Regions from separate parts of the Frondihabitans sp. PhB161 genome, predicted to be linked through region 3. Evidence: predicted binding sites of a transcription regulator. Region 3 holds the regulator's gene; each other region holds the start of a gene.
What was found. Region 3 encodes HrcA, which represses chaperone genes, less so after heat shock. Its sites were predicted from a motif close to TTNGCACTCGNNNNNNNCGAGTGCNAA; they were not measured.
Positions count from the first base shown of each region.

Region 1: a site for HrcA is predicted at 4,409-4,435, ahead of groL (chaperonin GroEL). Genes of this name have one in related genera too.
Region 2: a site for HrcA is predicted at 743-769, ahead of groES (co-chaperone GroES). Genes of this name have one in related genera too.

Region 1 is NZ_RKQW01000002.1:680,319-687,117, forward strand. It holds gene fdhA (formaldehyde dehydrogenase, glutathione-independent) at 1-550, opposite strand, end outside; gene EDF39_RS11960 (cell wall metabolism sensor histidine kinase WalK) at 688-2,349, shown strand; gene groL (chaperonin GroEL) at 2,718-4,337, opposite strand; gene EDF39_RS11970 (cold-shock protein) at 4,593-4,796, opposite strand; gene EDF39_RS11975 (LytR C-terminal domain-containing protein) at 5,020-5,628, opposite strand; gene EDF39_RS11980 (DUF3263 domain-containing protein) at 5,658-5,927, opposite strand; gene EDF39_RS11985 (DUF2332 domain-containing protein) at 5,989-6,799, opposite strand, start outside.
Region 2 is NZ_RKQW01000001.1:57,196-63,994, reverse strand. It holds gene EDF39_RS00270 (class I SAM-dependent methyltransferase) at 1-726, opposite strand, end outside; gene groES (co-chaperone GroES) at 864-1,160, shown strand; gene rarD (EamA family transporter RarD) at 1,286-2,287, shown strand; gene EDF39_RS00255 (ABC transporter substrate-binding protein) at 2,399-3,730, shown strand; gene EDF39_RS00250 (ABC transporter ATP-binding protein) at 4,085-4,807, opposite strand; gene EDF39_RS00245 (ABC transporter ATP-binding protein) at 4,867-5,898, opposite strand; gene EDF39_RS00240 (branched-chain amino acid ABC transporter permease) at 5,891-6,799, opposite strand, start outside.
Region 3 is NZ_RKQW01000003.1:547,081-553,879, reverse strand. It holds gene hemW (radical SAM family heme chaperone HemW) at 1-1,188, shown strand, start outside; gene EDF39_RS14535 (DUF4870 domain-containing protein) at 1,439-1,852, opposite strand; gene hrcA (heat-inducible transcriptional repressor HrcA) at 1,998-3,029, shown strand; gene dnaJ (molecular chaperone DnaJ) at 3,122-4,228, shown strand; gene EDF39_RS14520 (16S rRNA (uracil(1498)-N(3))-methyltransferase) at 4,231-4,971, shown strand; gene EDF39_RS14515 (HIT domain-containing protein) at 5,045-5,419, shown strand; gene EDF39_RS14510 (PhoH family protein) at 5,412-6,437, shown strand; gene ybeY (rRNA maturation RNase YbeY) at 6,434-6,799, shown strand, end outside.

The sequences.
Region 1 (6,799 bases), on a different contig from region 3:
CGGTCGGGAAGATGTCCGACAGCATCGTCAGATCCATGATCTTTTCGAGGGCCTGGTCTTTGTCGGGGAAGCGCAGGAGGTTCCAGTCGGCGTACGGCACCAGCACGAACTCGGCCTGGCCACCGACCCACCCGCCCATGTCGACGTAGCCGTAGGCGCTTCCGGGGCGATCCGGGTTGACGTTGAGGCAGATACCGGTCTTGCGCTCCTTGCAGTTCTTACAGCGACCGCACGAGATGTTGAACGGCACCGACACGAGGTCGCCGACCTTGATGAACTCGACGTCGGGCCCGACCTCGACCACTTCGCCGGTGATCTCGTGACCCAGCACGAGATTGGTGGGAGCCGTTGTCCGACCACGGACCATGTGCTGGTCGGAACCGCAGATGTTAGTGGCGACCGTCTTGAGGATCGCCCCGTGCTTGACCTGCCTGCCGACGTTAGCGGGATTGACCCCTGGGCCGTCTTTCAGCTCGAATGTCGGGTAGTCGGTGTCGATGACCTCGACCTCGCCCGGCCCCTTGTAGGCGACGGCTCTGTTTCCTGCCATTGCGATCCTCCTTGATCACGCGGTCGCGGTGTGCTCCCGCTACACCCGACGCTAGAGGTCGAAACCGGTGCGTGCGCCGTGAATCCAACTTCTCGCCCCGAGGCTTCTCCAGGCCCCTCCGCTAATCTGGCGCAGTCATGCACTCACGCCTTTCGCAGTGGTGGAACGAGATCTCCATCCGAACCAAGATCACCGGCATCACCGTCTGCCTGGTGACGCTCGGGCTGCTCGTCGCCGGCCTCGGCACGATGACGGTGCTCAGCACGTATCTCTATGGCCAGGTCGACCGCGACCTGAAAACGGGGGCGGCAAGCATCCAGTGGGATGGCGCCGACTCCTGCACCTCGAACTTCGGCAATTACAAGACCAGCTACGTCGCGATCTTCTCCAACGACGGAGAACTTCTCTGCGACAACGGTGCGTCTCTGCCCGCGTCGTCCACGCCGTATCTTCCCGACTTCACCGAGCAGTCGGCCGCCACACACCCGACGGCCTTCAGCACCTACAACGCCCTGGGCACGGAGGAGTGGCGCCTCTACGCGGATCACACGACCCTCACCAACAAATCAACGAGCCAGTCGGTCGAGGCGACCGTGGTGGCCGGCACGAACCTCGCGACCACTAACGCGACGATCACCCGGTTCTCGTACATCTTCCTGGGCTTCGGCCTCTCCGTGGTCGTCCTCGGCGCTGCCATCACAAGGCTCCTGGTGACCTCGACCTTCGCCCCCTTGCGCGACGTCGAAGACACCGCCGCCCGGTTCGCCGACGGCGACTTCAGTCAGCGGCTCGACACCACGACGCCGAACACCGAGGTGGGCAGGCTCAACCGCTCCCTCAACACGATGCTCTCTCGCATCGACTACGCCTTCGACGACCGCGCGAAGACCATCGACCAGATGCGCCGCTTCGTCGGCGACGCCAGCCACGAGCTCCGCACGCCCCTGGTCTCGCTCCGCGGATACGCCGAGCTCTACCGCATGGGCGCCCTCACCAAGCCCGAAGACGTCGCCCAGGCCATGGACCGCATCGAAAAAGAGGCGATCCGCATGGGCGTCCTCGTCCAAGACCTCCTCCAGCTAGCGCGTCTCGACGAGTCCAAGCCCCTCGAGCTCGGCCCGGTCGATCTGGTGACTATCGCCCGCGATTCCGCACTCGACACGATGGCGTCCAACACCGACCGCGAGATCCGCGTCTTCGTGCGGGAGCCGGTCGATCCGGGCCACGAGTCGAGCGACGAGTACGTCGTCGCCCCGGGCCCCGTCGCACCGCTCGCCCCCGGCACGACAGGTCCGATCGCATTCGCCGGGGCGACCCTGGCCCGGCTCAGGATCCGACGCGCCCGCGCAGCAGAAGCGGGCACCGACGCGCTGGATGCTCCGAGTGCCGATGGTTCCGGCGACGGCGTCGTCAGCCCGGTGATCCTCGGCGAGGAGAACAAGATTCGCCAGGTGGTCACGAACCTCATGGGCAACGCCATGAGATTCACCGACCACGACGCTCCGATCGAGCTCGCCGTCCAGGCCGACCCCGGCCGAGGCATGGCGACCATCGACATCATCGACCACGGCGAGGGCATCCCGCCGCAGATCCGCGAGAAGATCTTCCAGCGCTTTTGGCGGGCCGACACCTCGCGCACCCGCGACACCGGCGGCTCGGGTCTCGGCCTCGCGATCGTCTCCGGTATCGTCGCCGCCCACCACGGCGACGTCGACGTCTTCGACACCCCCGGCGGTGGCGCCACCTTCCGCGTCTCTCTGCCCCTGATGCCTGCGGGCCCGGTTCCCACGCTCTCCTGACGCCGCGCGGGCCGCTGACGCCCGGCCGCACTCTGCAACCCGACGCGCTTCGGCCAAACCGACCCGGCGCGCCACGTCGCAATGGCCGATCCGCGTCGCCTTACGGTGCGCCACCTCGTCACCGTCTGCAGAGCGCCCCGCGGATCCTGCGCGCGCTGCCGGCCGGCGCCACCCCGCACGAACCGACGCGCTTCGGCCAAACCGACCCGGCGCGCCACGACGCAATGGCCGATCCGCGTCGCCTAGCCGCGGGGCGCGCCCGGCAGTACGCCCACCGGCAGCACGCCCACCGGCAGCACGCCCACCGGCAACGGCAAAGGCCGGCTCCCCCGAGGGGGAACCGGCCTGAGTCGTGAAGCGAAGCGGACTTAGAAGTCCATGCCACCCGTGGGGTCGCCGGCCGGGGCCGGGTTCTTCTCGGGCTTGTCTGCGACGACGACCTCGGTGGTGAGGAAGAGGCCGGCGATCGAGGCGGCGTTCTGCAGAGCGGAGCGCGTCACCTTGGCGGGGTCGATGATGCCGGCGGCCAGCATGTCGACGTACTCGCCGGTCGCGGCGTTGAGGCCCCATCCGACGTCGAGGTTGCGCACGCGGTCGACGACGACGCCGGGCTCCATGCCCGCGTTGAAGGCGATCTGCTTGAGCGGAGCGTCGATGGCGACACGCACGATGTTCGCACCGGTCGCCTCGTCGCCCTCGAGCTCGAGGGTCGCGAGAGCGGTCTTGCCGGCCTGGATCAGCGCGACTCCACCACCGGCGACGATGCCCTCTTCGACGGCGGCCTTCGCGTTGCGAACGGCGTCTTCGATGCGGTGCTTGCGCTCTTTGAGCTCGACCTCGGTTGCGGCGCCGGCCTTGATGACGGCGACGCCACCGGCCAGCTTCGCGAGGCGCTCCTGGAGCTTCTCGCGGTCGTAGTCGCTGTCGGTGTTCTCGATCTCGGCACGGATCTGCTTGACGCGACCGGCGATCATCTCTTCGTCGCCAGCACCCTCGACGATGGTGGTCTCGTCTTTGGTGATGATGACCTTGCGGGCACGGCCGAGCAGGTCGAGGGTGGCGTTCTCGAGCTTGAGTCCGACCTCCTCGGCGATGACCTGACCACCGGTGAGGATGGCGATGTCCTGCAGCTGCGCCTTGCGACGGTCGCCGAAGCCGGGAGCCTTGACTGCGACCGACTTGAAGATGCCACGGATCTTGTTGACGACGAGGGTCGCAAGAGCCTCTCCGTCGACGTCTTCCGCAATGATGAGGAGCTGCTTGCCCGACTGGATGACCTTGTCGACGATGGGCAGCAGGTCTTTGATGTTCGAGATCTTCGAGTTGACGATCAGAACGTAGGCGTCTTCGAAGACGGCTTCCTGGCGCTCGGGGTCGGTGACGAAGTACTGCGACAGGTAACCCTTATCGAAGCGCATGCCCTCGGTGAGCTCGAGCTCGGTGCCGAACGTGTTCGACTCCTCGACGGTGACGACGCCCTCTTTGCCGACCTTGTCGATCGCTTCGGCGATAAGTGCACCGATGGTGGGGTCGGCAGCCGAGATGGACGCGGTAGCGGCGATCTCGTCCTTGGTCTCGATCTCTTTGGCGTTCTCGAGCAGCTGGGCGGAGACGGCCGCGACGGCCTTCTCGATGCCGCGCTTGAGGCTGATCGGGTCGGCGCCGGCGGCGACGTTGCGGAGGCCCTCGCGCACGAGTGCCTGGGCGAGGACGGTAGCCGTCGTCGTGCCGTCTCCGGCGACGTCGTCGGTCTTCTTCGCGACCTCTTTGACCAGCTCGGCGCCGATCTTCTCGTAGGGGTCGTCGAGCTCGATCTCTTTCGCGATGGAGACACCGTCGTTGGTGATCGTGGGGGCGCCCCACTTCTTCTCCAGAACGACGTTGCGACCGCGCGGGCCGAGGGTGACCTTTACAGCGTCGGCAAGAATGTTCAGGCCGCGCTCGAGGCCGCGTCGGGCCTCTTCGTCAAAAGCAATGATCTTAGCCATGTGGTTTTTCGTCCCTCCCGGACGTCGTGGGGCACGCTGCCCCGGCTGGTGCCGTATATCAGGTGAGTCTTTTGGCACTCCCTCATCGAGAGTGCCAATTGATTCTGGCACTCTGCCGTATCGAGTGCAAGTGCTCTCAGGAGCCCCTTGGGCAAGGATCCGAAACCCCCGAGACCGCCCGACCGTCGCCTCCCGAAACGGTCGCCCACACGAAAAACGCCGCCCTCGCGGACGGCGCTTCTCTGCTCCGACGACTCAGGCGAGGCGTACGGCTTCGGCCTGGGGGCCCTTGTTACCCGTCCCGACCTCGAACACGACGGCCTGGCCCTCTTCGAGCACCTTGTATCCGCTCATGTCGATGGCTGAATAGTGGACGAAGACGTCCTGCCCGTCCCCCTCGACGGTGATGAATCCGTAACCCTTTTCCGCGTTGAACCACTTCACGGTTCCGTTGGCCATTTCGTACTCCCTAGCTGTGTCTGTCGGTGGCGCTGCCCAGCCGGCACGGACCGGTGCGGAGGGGCCGACTGATCCCAGATAGTAATAAAGAGCCGGGCCGAAAAGGGGGGTGCCGCCCGAAAAATCGGACCGGGAGGCGCCAAACGGTCTGTTGTTTACACGGCCGTAACCGAAGGCGTCATTTCCCGTCACGCAGAGCTTCGAGACGCTGCTTACCGATGGCTCACGACTGGGCGTTGAAGTCAGCTCCGAGGATCACCGTGATCGTCGCGCCGGGGAACGCCGTGCTCTGCTCGACCGTGTTGATCCCGAGCGACTTCGCGATGCCGAGGGCGATCGATTCGTTGTCAGCCGCCGAGTCGTCGTAGTAGACCACGGAGGTCGAGACCTGTGACGACGCGTTGCCCATGTTGCCGACGACCCAGCCGGCGTTCGTCAGGGTGGTTCCGGCAGTCGAGGCGAGGCCCGTGGTGGTGGTCGCGTTGAGCACGGTGATGGTCGTCTTCGTGGAGTCGACCTTCGATGGGTCGGCGAGGGGCGCGGCTGTCGGAGTCGCCGCGGGGGTCTTCGTCGCCCCGCTGGTGGCGGTGCCCGTCGTCGTGGATTTCGGCGTCGCACTGCTCGAACTCGTCGACGCCGAGCTACGGAACTGGAAGCTGTCGTTGGTCACGGTGAGCCAGGCGATGCCGCCCGCCGTCAAGACGCCCACGGCGAGGAAAGCCCACGCGAAGATGATCAAACCGAGGTGCCGCCGAACGCCGGAGCGGTGGGCGCCGACGCGCAGCAGCGAGTCGGGGACGCCATCGAAACGGTCCTGAGGGAACTTGGCCATGCGGTGTCTGGTCTTCCGTGATCGGGCGGTCAGCGGCCGAAAGTCCGGGCGCTGCGCGATGCGGCGCGGGAGTCGCGCAGGCGCAGCAGCCTCCCGACCAGCATCGGCGCGTAGGCAAGTGCATCGGGTCTTTCTATGAGCGAACCGAGCAGCTGCTGGTATCGCGGGGCAGAAAGGCCCAATTCAGACCGGATCGCCGCCGCTTTGCGCGGAGGTGAGGCGGGGGCATTCTGCTCGAAGTCGAGAAGGCGCCGATCGCGGTCACTGAGACCGCGCACGTACTCCTCGTCGCTCTGCATCTGCACCCTCCGGTTGCCGTCATCCTAGATCGCACGGGTAGCGAGCCCGGGCCGACACGCGTCAGACCGGCTGCACTCGCGTCCCGTGCGCATCTCCCACGGCGAGCGCGACACCGTCGAGTGAAAGCGTCGCGAAGGCCTCCGGTCGCCCTGTGAAACGACCAGGATCCGACACGGTCGCCTGCACTCCCGACAGCAGCCCGGTGCGCTCGTAGGCGATCCACCGCACGCCGAGCCGGGTCACCAGGTCGACGAACGCCTGGCGCCTGGCTCCCGGCAGGTAGACGAGGGTGCCGGTCGAGACCACCACCGGCGTGAGCCCCCGCGGGGTGCGGGCGACCAACTCTTCGAGCCCGTCGACAGCGTCTCCTGTCACCAACGTCGGCGGATCCTGCACTGCCACCCGCAGGGCCGCACGCAGCAGATCCACGCGGTCCTCTTGACCCGGCCACAGCAGCGTCTCGAGCCAGCGGCGGGCGTCGTCGTCGGCCACGGCGAGGGGCTGCAGGTCGAGGCCGAGCCGTACCTCGATGCGCGGCAGCGTGGGATCCTCGTCGCCCCACCACGGCCCGGCGACCTCCGTGGCCAGGCGGACGTCGCTCGTGGTGTCTCCCAGACTGAACGCGGACTCCTCGGCGGTGACCGCGAGCGCGAACCGGTCGGGGTAGAGGCCGAGCCCTGCCGACGCTCCCACCTCGAGCAGCGCGATCGGTCCGGCGATTCCAGCGGAGGCCAACGCGAGAGCGACCGGCCCCGACCTCCGCACATCGTTCGTCTGCGTGAGCCGTCGCCCCAGTTCGAGCACGAGGGCGTCGGCATGGTCGAGCATCCAGGCCCGGAGCGAGCCGAACGGAGAGAGCTGCGCCCCCAGG
Region 2 (6,799 bases), on a different contig from region 3:
AGCCAAAGCGCCGAACCAGACGCCGACCTCCACCACCGAGCGGTCGACCGAGATCCACTGGCATTCGGCATCGGTCGGAAGCAGATCGCGGTCGACGCCGGGGCCGAGCTTCACTCCGGTCGGAAAACGCGAAGCGAAGGCGAACGCGGTGTCGAGTGTCGGAGACCACTGACTCGGATCCTGAATTCGTGACGTGTTGGCGTGGCCGGCCGTCCGGCGCGCAGGATCCAGGAACACGCCGTCCACCCCCGCCAGATCCACCTGTTCGGCGTCACCCAGCTGCACCTCGGCGCCGCTCCACGGGGCGAGGTTGTAGGTCGCGACGGCCGCGGTCACCTCGTCGCGGTCGACGGCCAGCACTCCCAGCTCGAGCGCCGCGAACGCCAGGGCGTCGCCGCCGATGCCGCAGCCGAGGTCGGCCACCCGGGTAACACCCGCCCGGCGGAAGCGGCCCGCGTGGGTGGAGGCGACCGCGAGGCGTGTGGCCTGCTCGAGCCCGGCCTCGGTGAAGAGCATGCGCTCGGCGAAGTCGCCGAACTTGGTACGACCCTTGGCGCGCAGCCGCGACTGGCCGAGCACCGCGGCGACGAGCTCGGGGGAGTGGCCGGCTTTTCGGAGGCGTGCGACCTGCGACACCACGTCCGCTTTCTGGTCGAAGGCGGGCAGCGAATCGAGCAGCCGCAGCCCGTCGGGCGTGAGGAGCTCGCGGAGCTCGGAGGATTCCATGAGTTCATCGTCGCACCTGGCACTCGGATTGACCGAGTGCCAGCCACGCTCTAGAGTTTGTTCTGGCACTCACACGCGTGAAGTGCCAACCAGAGATTTCCAGAGTCACGCCGCTTGTGAGAAAGAAGAGGTCAACCGTGTCGGTCAACATCAAGCCGCTCGAAGATCGCATCGTCATTCGTCAGGTCGACGCCGAGCAGACCACTGCTTCCGGCCTCGTGATCCCCGACACTGCCAAGGAGAAGCCCCAGGAGGGCGAGGTTGTGGCTGTCGGACCGGGTCGCATCGACGACAACGGAAACCGCGTTCCCCTCGACGTCGCCGTCGGCGACAAGGTCATCTACTCGAAGTACGGCGGAACCGAGGTGAAGTACTCGGGTGAAGACCTGCTGGTGCTCTCGGCCCGCGACGTGCTGGCGGTCATCGTCCACTAGGTCGAAGCCCCCTGCGAAGGGCCCCGTCTCACTGGAGACGGGGCCCTTCGTCGTTGGCGCTCCCGTGCCGGGGTGTGGCAGTCCGGAACCCCTCCGATGACGGAGGTCGTCGATAGTCTTTCCCAGTGAAAGACGACATCGGCACCGCCCGTTCCGGCCTGATCTACGCGGTCATCGCCTACGGCCTCTGGGGTGTGCTGCCGGTGTACTTCCTGCTTCTGCGGCCCGCAGGCGCCGTCGAGATCGTGGCGTGGCGGATCCTCTGGTCTCTCGTCTTCTGCGGGGTGCTCCTTGCCGTCACGCGCTCGTTCGGCCGATTCGTCGCCCTGCTGCGCGATCGCAGCATCGCCGGCACATTAGGGCTCGCCGGGGCGTTCATCGTCGTCAACTGGACCACCTTCATCTTCGCGACGCTCTCCGGGCACGTCGTCGAGGCGGCCCTCGGCTACTTCATCAATCCGGTGGTGACGGTGCTGCTGGGCGTGCTGCTGCTGCGCGAACGCCTGCGGGTGCTCCAGTGGGTGGCCGTCGGCATCTCGCTCGTCGCGATCCTGGTGATCGCCATCGGCTACGGCCGGTTCCCGTGGATCTCGCTGATCCTGGCGTTCTCGTTCGGCTTCTACGGGCTGATCAAGAAGAGGGTCGGAGGCCGGGTCGACGCGGTCAGCGGCCTGAGCATCGAGACGCTCGCGCTGGCAGTGCCCGCTGCCGTCGCACTTATCGTCGTGAGTGCGACCGGCTTCACCTCGCAGACCGGCGGCCTCGCGTTCGGCTCGTCGGGCACGCTGCAGACCGTGGCGGTGGTCGGCACGGGCGTGATCACGGCTGTTCCGCTGCTGCTCTTCGCGAGCGCGGCACGGCGGCTACCCCTTTCGACGCTGGGGTTGACGCAGTACATCGCGCCCATCCTCCAGCTGATCGTCGGCGTCGCCCTCCTGCACGAACCGATGACGACCGCTCGGTGGATCGGATTCGCGCTCATCTGGGTGGCCCTCGTCGTGCTCAGCACCGATGCCGTCCGTGCGGCCCGACGCGGTCGACCCGAGCCCGCGGTCGGTACCGCCGCCGACGAACCGCAGAACCACGCAGGTGATTCATCACGAATTGCTAACGAAACCGCAAGGTGACGCCCGCAACACACGGTCGAAACAATCTGCACATAGGTTCTAACCCATTCACACGGTTGGGCCGCGCACCATCGCGCGGCCGCATCACCACCGTCAAGAAAGGGTTCACGGATGATCCGATCCATCACCGCCCTCAAGGGACTAGCCGTCATGGGGGCAGCCTCCATGCTCCTCGTGGGCTGTTCCTCGACAGGGGCAACGCCTTCCAACACGTCGTCAGCGTCGTCGACCGCGAAGGCCGATCCGGCCGCCAGCTGCAAAAAGCCGTCGGCCCCCAGCACTGACGCGATGAAGATCGGCACCATGCTGCCGCTCACGGGTTCGCTCGCGTACCTCGGACCGCCCGCCATCGCCGGCGCCGGGCTCGCTCTCGAAGACATCAACAAGGCCGGCGGCGTCGTCGGCAAGCCCGCCGAGATCTCGACCGCCACCGACTCCGGCGACTCGACCGACCTCACCGTCTCGAGCGCGGCTGCCGCCAAGCTCAAGGCCGCCAAGGTCTCCGTCGTGCTCGGCGCCGAGTCGTCCAGCGTCACGCTGAACGTGGTCGACCAGATCACCGGCAGCTGCACCATCGAGATCTCGCCCGCCAACACGGCGTCGACTCTCTCGGGCTACTCGTCGTACTACTACCGCACCGCACCGCCGGACTCGGTCCAGGGTTCGGCTCTCGGCCAGCTCATCGTCAACGATGGCGCCGCCAAGGTCGCGTTCCTCGTCTTCAACGACTCGTACGGCACCGGCCTCCGCGACTCGACCCAGGCCGCCATCGAGGCAGCCGGCGGCTCGGTCGTCTACGGCGGCAAGGGCAAGAGCCAGGAGTTCCCTCCCGGTCAGACGACCTTCTCGTCCGAGGTGACCGCGGCGCTCGCCGCGAAGCCCGACGCGATCGTCATCCTGGCCTTCGACGAGACCAAGTCGATCGTTCCCGAGCTCGTCTCGCAGGGCGCCAACCTGTCGACCGTCTACATGTCGGACGGCAACACGGCCGACTACTCGAAAGACTTCAAGGCCAAGACCCTCTCGGGCGCCCAGGGCACCATCCCCGGCGCGCAGCCGAACGACAGCCTCAAGAAGCGCCTCAACACCTGGTACAAGACGAACAACGGCAAGGCGCTCAGTGACTACTCGTACGCGGCTGAGTCGTACGACGCGATCATCCTGACCGCTCTCGCCGCCGAAGCCGGCAAGGGCACCGACGCTCCGACGATCCAGTCGAAGATGGCCGCTGTCTCGGGTGCCGACGGTGGTACGAAGTGCACCACCTACGCCGAGTGCAAGAAGCTCCTCGACGCGGGCACGGACATCCAGTACACGGGCCCCTCGGGTATCGGACCGTTCAACAAGAACAACGACCCGTCGAGCGCCTACATCGGCATCTACAAGTTCGACAAAGACAACAAGCCGGTTTACCAGAGCAGCATCCAGGGTGACGTGAAGTAATTCACCACCCCTGACACAGAGGGCCCGGCGGGAGCGATCCTGCCGGGCCCTTTGGCGTGTGCTGCGGGGATCGGCTGCGGGCTGCGGGCTGCGGGCTGCGCTGCGCGGCTGGCTGAGACCCGCCTGGCCGTCAGAAACCCGCACAGCCGGCATGAACAGCACGCCTAGCCGCGGCGTCCGTGCCGATCGGCGAGCGTTCGTGCCGGTCGTGGGGGTTTCAGAGCGGCGGGGGCAGGATCCTGCGGTCCGCCGCTCAGCCAGCCCTCGCGGCGCCTTAACTGCCGAGTGGCGGCATCTGCCGCTTTGGCCGAAGCCGAAGTCGCAGATGCCGCCACTCGGGGCAGGCGGGCGGGGTTACTCGCCGTCGACGTCTTTCGCCAGGGTGCCGAGGTAGAGCTCGATCACCTTCGGGTCGTCGGCCAGCTCGCGACCCGTGCCCGAGTAGGCGTTGCGGCCCTGGTCGAGCACGTAGCCGCGGTCGCAGATCTGCAGGCAGCGGCGGGCGTTCTGCTCGACCATGATCACCGAGACGCCGGCCTTGTTGATGCGACGCGTGCGGATGAACGTCTCGTCTTGACGCACGGGGGAGAGCCCGGCGCTCGGCTCATCGAGCAGCAGCACCTTCGGGTCCATCATCAGGGCTCGTGCCATCGCGACACTCTGACGCTCGCCACCCGACAGCGAGCCGGCGCGCTGGTCGCGACGGTCCCGGAGCACGGGGAAGAGATCGAAGATGACGTCGAGGCGCTCCTCGAACTTCTTCGGGCGGAGGAACATGCCCATCTGGAGGTTCTCGACGATAGTGAGCGACGGGAACACATTGTTCGTCTGCGGAACGAACCCGACACCGGCCTGGACCAGCTTGTTGGCCTTCAGATTGGTGATGTCGCGGCCCGCAAGCGTGACCGACCCGGAGTGGATCTTGACGCCGCCGAACAGCGCCTTGAGCAGCGTCGACTTGCCCGCGCCGTTCGGCCCGATGATGCCGATGAGCTCGCCCGGATAGCAGACGAGGTCGCAGTCGTTCAGGATGTTGACGCCTGGGAGGTAGCCGGCGACGAGGTGCTCAGCGCGCATGATCGGCTCCTGGCCGGCGAACTTCTCCGTGCCCTTGTGGGTGCTGGTGTCGAGGATGCTCATGCTTTGCCTTCCGATGCCTTGCCGTCTGCGCCGTGCTCGGTCTCGGCCCGGGCGGCGTCCTCTTCTTTGACCTCGGCCTCGAGCTCTTCGAGTGAGTCGTCGGTGAGGAGGGAGTCGTCACCGAGGTCGGTGTCGTGGTGGGCGCCGAGGTAGGCGTCGATCACGGCCTGGTTGTCCATCACCGTGTCGGCGGGCCCCTCGGCGACGATCTTGCCCTCGGCCATGACGATGACCCAGTCCGAGATGTGCCGAACCATGTGCATGTCGTGCTCGACGAAGAGGACGGTGGTGCCCTCGTCGCGGAGGCTCTGGATGTGCCCGAGCAGCGACTGCGTCAGCGCGGGGTTCACGCCGGCCATGGGCTCGTCGAGCATGATCATCTCGGGGTCGCTCATGAGCGCCCGAGCCATCTCGAGGAGCTTGCGCTGGCCGCCCGAGAGGCTGCCCGCGTAGTCGTCCTTCTTCTCGTAGAGCTTGAAGCGCTGCAGCAGGTCTTCGGCCTTCGCCTCGATCTCGGCCTCGCGCTTCTTCCAGAGCGGCTTGACGATCGCGATGAAGAAGTTCTCGCCCGGCTGGTCGCGCGCTCCGAGGAGCATGTTCTGCATCACCGTCAGGCGCGAGAGCGCCTTTGTCAGCTGGAACGTGCGAACCATGCCGCTCTTGGCGACCTTCGCGGCGCCGACCGCGCCCATCGCCTTGCCGTCGAAGACCCAGCGGGCGGTGCCCTCGCCCCGGTTGGTGAGCGACGGAGCCGAGTTCGGCTTGTCGAAACCGGTGAGGAGGTTGAAGAACGTGGTCTTACCGGCGCCGTTCGGGCCGATCAGCGCGGTGATGGCGCCGCGCTGCACCTCGACGTGCTGCACATCGACGGCCGTCATGCCCCCGAATTTACGGATCACATTGTCGACGGTGAGGATCGGGTTCGGTTTGGCGGATCCTGGTTCTTCGGAGACGGTCGCGAGCTTCTTGCGAAGTTCGACGCGGTCGTAGTCGTAACCGGGCTTCAGGTTGGTTGTGGTCTCAGACACTGAACGACAGCTCCCTCTTATTACCCAGGATTCCCTGTGGTCTGAAGATGATCAGGCACATAAGTGCGATTCCGACGAGAACGTACGAGAACTGCACGGTCTGCTGGGCTCCCATGATCGAGTCGGGGATGAAATCCTGCGCCAGCGTCTGGATGAGAAGACGCATGACGAAGAACAGGATCGCGCCGAGCACGGGGCCAAAGACGGTCGCCGCACCACCCAGCAGCAGCGCCGTGTAGATGAAGAACGTCGTCGAACGACCGAGGCCGTCCGGCTGCACCGACGACGGCAGCACGTAGATGATTCCGGCGATCGCGCCGATCACACCGCCGAGCACCAGTGCCTGCAGCTTGTAGCTGTAGACGTTCTTGCCCAGGCTGCGCACCGCGTCTTCGTCTTCGCGGATGCCCTTGAGCAGGCGACCCCACGGGCTGCGGGCGAGAGCCCAGATCAGCAGGAGGAAGAGGGCGACGAGGCTCCAGCCGACGATGCGGATCCACCAGCCGTTGACGCCGTTGTTGTCGTACGTGAACCACAGGATGGTGGTGGTGCCGTTCGGCAGGGGCGAGAGGGCGGTGAAGGCGCCGTTGTACGAGTTGCCCGTGATGCCGTTCGACCCGCCGGTGAGATCGGTGAGGATGCTCGAGCGGCCGACCATGCGGATGATCTCGGCGGCCGAGATCGTGACTATCGCGAGATAGTCGCCCCGCAGTTTGAGCGTCGGCAGACCGAGGATGAACGCGAAGACGAGCGCGCAGAGCATGGCGACCAGGACGGCCGCGAAGATCGGCAGACCCCGCTCGACCGCGATGGCGAAGCCGTAGGCGCCCAGCAGCAGGAACGCCGCCTGGCCGATGTTGAGCAGACCCGCGAAACCGAAGTGCACGTTGAGGCCGATCGC
Region 3 (6,799 bases):
GACGGCGCCCTTCCGGCATCCGTCGTCGAGGGGGCCGACGCTCGCGACTTCGGCGTCTACCTGCACGTGCCGTTCTGCCGCGTGCGGTGCGGGTACTGCGACTTCAACACCTACACGGGCGACGAGCTCCGCGGGGTGAAGAGGAGCGATTACGCCGGGCAGGCGGTGAGTGAGATCGAGGGGGCCGGGCGGATCCTTCGCTCTGCCGGTCTTCCCGACCGAGTCGTGTCGACCGTCTTCTTCGGCGGAGGCACCCCGACGATGCTGCCGTCGAGCGATCTCTCGGCGATGCTCGCAGCGGTCCGCGATACCTGGTCGCTCGAAGACGGGGCAGAGGTCACCACCGAGGCGAATCCCGATTCGGTCGACGCCGAGTACCTCCGGGCGCTCAAAGAGAGCGGGTTCACGCGCGTCAGCTTCGGCATGCAGTCGGCCGTTCCGAGCGTGCTGGCAACTCTGGAGCGCACGCACGACCCGGCGAGGATCCCGCTCGTCGTCGAATGGGCCCGAGACGCGGGGCTCGACGTCAGCCTCGATCTCATCTACGGCACGCCCGGCGAGACGCTCGGCGACTGGGAGCGCTCGCTCGACCAGGCCCTGGCCCAGGAGCCCGATCATCTGTCGGCGTACTCGCTCATCGTCGAAGACGGGACGAAGCTCGCCCGGCAGATCCGGCGTGGCGAGGTCGCTCAGCCCGACGACGACACGGCCGCCGACATGTACGAGTTGGCCGACGCGCGCCTCGCCTCGGCGGGCTACGAGTGGTACGAGGTCAGCAACTGGGCGCGGGGCGACGAGCACTCGAGCCGGCACAACCTGTCGTACTGGCGCGGCCACGACTGGTGGGGAGTCGGCCCCGGCGCTCACAGCCATGTCGGGGGAGTCCGTTGGTGGAACGTCAAGCACCCTGCCGCCTACGCCGAGCGTGTGCTCTCGGGCGTCTCGCCCGCGGCCGGTCGAGAGACCCTCGACGCCGAGACCCGTGCGGTCGAGAACGTCCTTTTGAAGACTAGGATCCGAGACGGCCTGCTCGTCGCCGAGCTCGACGAGACCGGCAGAAAGGCCGTGGCCGGGCTCATCGCCGACGAGTTGGTCGACGGCAGGCGGGCGCTTGCGGGCACGATCCGGTTGACGCTTCGCGGTCGGCTGCTGGCCGACGCCGTCGTGCGCCGTCTGCTCGGCGACTGAGCTCGCCCGCTCCCCGCCCGGCCGCGATCCAGACGTCGCTTTCGCCGAGTGCCGCCTAATGCTCGCTCGGCCAGGCCTCAGCCGGCATTTGGCGGCACTCGGGGCTTCAGCCAGTGCCCGGCCAGCGGCAGGCCGAGCATTTTCTGCCGAGTGCCGCCCAATGCGCGCTCGGCGAGACCCCTGCCGGCATTTGGCGGCACTCGGGGCTCTACCGTCGCGCGGCGGCCCGCGAGGAGACTCGCAGGGCGCCTCAGGCCTTGATGAACTCGATGCTCAGCGGGTAGCGGTAGTACTCGCCGCGATTGGCCGCCAGCGCGGCGATGATCGAGAAGACGATGTTGACGATCCAGACGGCGCCCACGATCAGCAGGCCGATGCCGACGATCGAGAGAAGGCCGCCGATGAAGCTAGCGATCAGCATCGTCAGCTGGAAGTTGAGGGCGACGCGAGTGTGCTCGCGGATGAAGGGCCCGCGATCGCGCAGCAGAAGGTAGCCGATCAACGATGGCAGGAAGTAGAAGATGCCGCCCACGTGAATCAGCGTGGCCCAGAGCTTCTCGTCTTCGGGCCGGAGCGGCTGCTGCGGCTGGTTGCCGCCGTAGGGAGGCTGATTTCCGCCGTACGGGCCGTCGGTCGGGGGCGGAGGGGGAGGTGTGCCGGTCATGTCTCGCCAATCGTCGTCGGTCAGCGAGCCTAGCGGCACGCCCCGCCCCACGACCAGGGCTTGTCGGGGGCGTGGAGTACCATTGGCAGTCTCACGGAGCGAGTGCCAGCCGTGCGACGTTCCGAATTCGTGGAGGGAGGCGACCGTGGTCAGCGAGCGAGGTCTCGAGGTTCTCCGCGTCATCGTCCACGACTACGTCGAGTCGCGCGAGCCCGTCGGTTCGAAGTCGATCGTCGAGCGCCACCAGTTCGGTGTCTCCGCGGCCACGATCCGCAACGACATGGCTCTGCTCGAAGAAGAAGAGCTGATCGCCGCGCCCCATACGTCGTCGGGTCGAGTGCCCACCGACAAGGGGTATCGCCTGTTCGTGAACCAGCTTGCCGACCTGCGGCCGCTGACTGTCGCCCAGCGCACAGCCATCGAGACGTTCCTCGGCAACTCGTCCGATCTCGACGAGGTGCTCTCGCGCACGGTGCGGCTGCTGTCGCAGCTCACCAACCAGGTTGCGCTCGTCCAATACCCCACGTTCTCCCGAGCCACGGTTCGTCACGTCGAGCTCGTTCGTCTCAGCGAGACCCGCCTGATGACGGTGCTCATCACCGACTCCGGCCACGTCGAGCAACGAAGCATCGAGACGGCGATCGCGGTCGACGAGGCCTTCGTCGGCGAGCTCCGCGCGAAACTCAACACCCGTGTCGGCGGCAAGACGCTCGCCGAGGCAGCCGCCGTGCTGACCGCGCTGCCGACCGAGTTCCGCCCCGAGCGCGCCGCCTTCGTGGCGGCCGTCTGCACCGCCCTCGTCGACGAGGCGACGGCAGGCCGGCAAGAACGCCTGGTCATGGCCGGCACGGCGAACCTCGTGCTCACCGAAGACGACTTCTCGGGCAACCTCTTTCCCGTCCTCGAAGCCATCGAAGAGCAGGTCACCCTGCTTCGACTCTTCGGCGAGATGCGCGACGGCCCGGCGGGCGACGCCGACGTCATCGCGCGAATCGGCCGTGAGAACGACTCGTTCGGCCTCGGCCAGACGTCGGTTCTCGCCAGCGGCTACACGGCGTCGGGTGGCGAGGTGGCCCGGCTGGGCGTCCTCGGCCCCACCCGCATGGACTACTCGAGCAACATGGCGGCCGTCCGCGCGGTGGCACGCTACCTGAGTGGCCTTCTCGGCAACGACTGAGACGATTTCGCACCCTTTCCCGTCGGATCCTGAGCTTCAGGATCCCTCCCCAAGACTCACCGAATCCCCTTACGAAAGCACGACGGAGACCAGTGGCAGATCACTATGACGTCCTCGGAGTCGAGCGCAGCGCGACCCCGGAACAGATCAAGAAGGCGTACCGGAAGCTCGCACGCGAGCTCCACCCCGACGTCAACCCGAGCCCCGAGGCATCGGACCGCTTCAAAGACGTCACGCACGCCTACGACGTCCTGAGCGACCCGCAGCAGCGGGAGCGCTACGACCTCGGCCCGCAGCCGGGCTTCGGGGGCGGTGGCGGCGGCGGCGCCGGTTTCGGTGACATCTTCGACGCGTTCTTCGGCGGCAACCAGCAGCGCCAGGGCCCCAGGTCACGCCGCGAGCGTGGGCAAGACGCCCTCCTGCGCCTCGAGGTCGACCTCGAAGACATCATCTTCGGTGTTCAGCGCGACATCGAGGTCGACACGGCCGTGCTGTGCGAGACCTGCAACGGCTCATGCTGCGCTCCGGGCACCAGCCCGCAGACCTGCGACATCTGCCATGGCACCGGTTCGATCAACCGCCAGGTGCGCTCGCTCCTCGGCAACGTGATGACCTCGAGCCCCTGCGGCACCTGCCGCGGCTACGGCACGGTCATCCCGAACCCCTGCCCGACCTGCCAGGCCCAGGGTCGCGTCCGAGCCCGCCGTACGATCCCCGTAGACGTACCCGCGGGCGTCGACACCGGCATCCGCCTGCAGATGCCCGGCCAGGGCGAGGTCGGCCCCGCCGGCGGCCCGAACGGCGACCTCTACCTCGAGGTCAAGGTGAAGCACCACGACGTCTACAGCCGCAACGGCGACGACCTCCTGGCAACACTCGAGGTGCAGATGGCCGACGCGATCCTCGGCACGACGACCACGGTCAAGGCCCTCGACGGCGACATCTCGGTCGAGGTCAAGCCGGGCACGCAGAGCGCCGACGTCGTCACCATCAAAGACCGCGGCGTCACGCGACTTCGCGGCACGGGTCGCGGCGACCTCAAGATCGGCATCCAGGTGGTCACCCCGACCAAACTCAGCCACAAGGAGCGCGAGCTGGTCGAGAAGTTCGCCTCCGGCCGCAAGCACGATTCGCCGCAGCTCTCGCAGTTTCAGCAGGGTCTCTTCGGCAAGCTCCGCGACCGGTTTCTGAACTTCTGATCGTGGCGCACTTCTACCTCGCCGACGAGCTGACCGAGACCTCCGCCGGCTCCGACGTGGTGCTGACCGGCGCCGAAGCCCGACATGCCGTCACGGTGAGCCGGGTTCGGGTCGGCGACGCACTGCGAGTCGGCAACGGGCGAGGGCTCGTCGTCGGGGGAACCGTGCAGGAGGCGAGCGGAGACCGACTCGTGCTTCGCGTCGAGACGGTGGTTGCGGATCCTGGTCCGCTTCGCCGTGTCGTGCTCGCGCAGGCGCTTGCGAAAGGCGATCGCGACGAGCTCGCCGTGCAGGCGGCCACTGAACTCGGGGTCGACGAGGTCGTGCCCTGGGCGGCGGGGCGCAGCATCTCGCGCTGGGAGGGGCCGAAGGTGGCCAAGGGCCTGGCACGCTGGCGCGCCATCGTGCGCGAAGCGACCAAGCAGTCGATTCGTGCGTGGCAGCCGACGGTGTCCGAGGTCGCGACGACGGCCCAGCTCGTGGCCCGGGCGGCAACGTCACGAGTGCTGGTGCTCGAACCCACGGCGACCGTTGCGCTCTCGACCGTCGATCTGGGCGACGAGGCCGACACTCGCGACGTCGTCATCGTCGTCGGCCCGGAGGGCGGCGTAACGCCGCACGAGATCGAGGCGCTCGAGGCGGCTGGCGCCATCGCTGTGCGCCTCGGCGACTCGGTGCTCCGCACCTCGACAGCGGGCCCGGCCGCGCTGGCCGCGCTGAGTCTGCGACTCGGGCGCTGGTGACGGTGCACTGCGGCTCGTGCGACCCGCTTTCTCCGCCCGGTCCGGTGTCGGTCGCCTTCGTTACGATGGGGGCATGAGCACCTCCGCAGCCGAGCCGACGATCTTCGAGCGAATCGTGCGTCGAGAGATCCCGGCGACGATCGTTTTCGAGAGCGATTCGGTGATCGCCTTCGAAGACATCGCGCCGAAAGCACCCGTGCACCTCCTCGTCGTACCGAAGACCGCCGCCTACGCGAATGTCGTCGAGTTGGCCGCAGGCGATCCCGGGCTGCTCGCCGAGATCGTCGATGTCGCATCGCGGTTGGTGACGGATCCCGCCGTCATCCGGGAATTCACGCCGGGTGAGTTCCGCTTGATCTTCAATACCGGCGAAGCAGCCGGTCAGACCGTTTTCCACGTTCACGCCCACGTCATGGCGGGCACCCTCCAGGAAGGCTCACTTGCCTAATAGCTCCGAAAGCCCCACCGGTGCCGGCGGCACCGGTTCCACCGTTCGCGACGACCTCACCATCGATGGCGTGGCCATGGTGCAGCTCCTCGGCCCGCAGGATCGCCTGCTGCGAACCGTCGAACAGCGGTATCCGTCGGTGCGAGTGCTGGTCCGGGGCAACGAGGTCTCACTCGAGGGCCCCGCAGACGACGTCCGCCGTGCGCGCGACCTCGTCGACGAACTGGTGACGATGGTGCGGTCGGGGCACGAGCTCGGCCCCGCCGAGGTCGCGACCACGGGCGAGATCCTCGACAGCGGCAAGGGTCACCCCGCCGAGCTGTTCGGCACCACGATCCTGACGAACAAGGGTAAGAGCATCCGGGTGAAGACGCTCGGCCAGAAAGACTACGTCGACGCCATCGACGACAACACGATCGTCTTCGGCATCGGCCCGGCCGGCACCGGCAAGACCTACCTCGCGATGGCCAAGGCCGTCCAGGCGCTGCAGCGGCGCGAAGTCTCGCGCATCATCCTCACGCGGCCCGCCGTCGAGGCCGGTGAGCGGCTCGGCTTCCTGCCAGGCACCCTCACCGACAAGATCGATCCCTACCTCCGCCCTCTCTACGACGCGCTCGGCGAGATGATGGATCCCGAGATCGTGCCGAAGCTTCTGGCAGCGGGCACCATCGAGGTGGCTCCGCTCGCGTACATGCGCGGCCGCACGCTCAACGACGCGTTCGTCGTGCTCGACGAGGCGCAGAACACCACGCCCGAGCAGATGAAGATGTTCCTCACGCGTCTCGGGTTCGGCTCCAAGATGGTGGTCACCGGCGACATCACCCAGGTCGACCTCCCGACCGGCTCCAGCGGGCTGCAGCTCGTCACGAGGGTGCTCGGCGAGATCGACGACATCCACTTCGCTCGTCTCACCAGCGACGACGTGGTGCGCCACACCCTCGTCGCCAAGATCGTCGACGCCTACACGAAGTTCGACGCTGAGAAGCTCGCCCGACTCCACGCGAAAGAAGCCCAGTGAGCATCGAGATCAACAACGAATCCGGCATCGACGGGCTGGAGGGCGACGAGGCGACCATTCTTCGCCTCGCGACCTTCGCGCTCGATCAGATGCACGTCCATCCCGAGGCCGAGCTCGCGATCGTGCTCGTCGACGAGGCAGCGATGGAGCAGCTCCACGTGCAGTGGATGGACGAACCCGGCCCCACCGACGTGCTGAGCTTTCCGATGGACGAACTCCGGCCCGGCACCGAAGACGAGCCCACGCCCGCCGGTCTCCTCGGCGACATCGTGGTCTGCCCGCAGGTCGCCGCCGCCCAGGCTGTCACGGCGGGCCACTCGACGCTCGACGAGATGCTGCTGCTCACCTGCCACGGCGTCCTG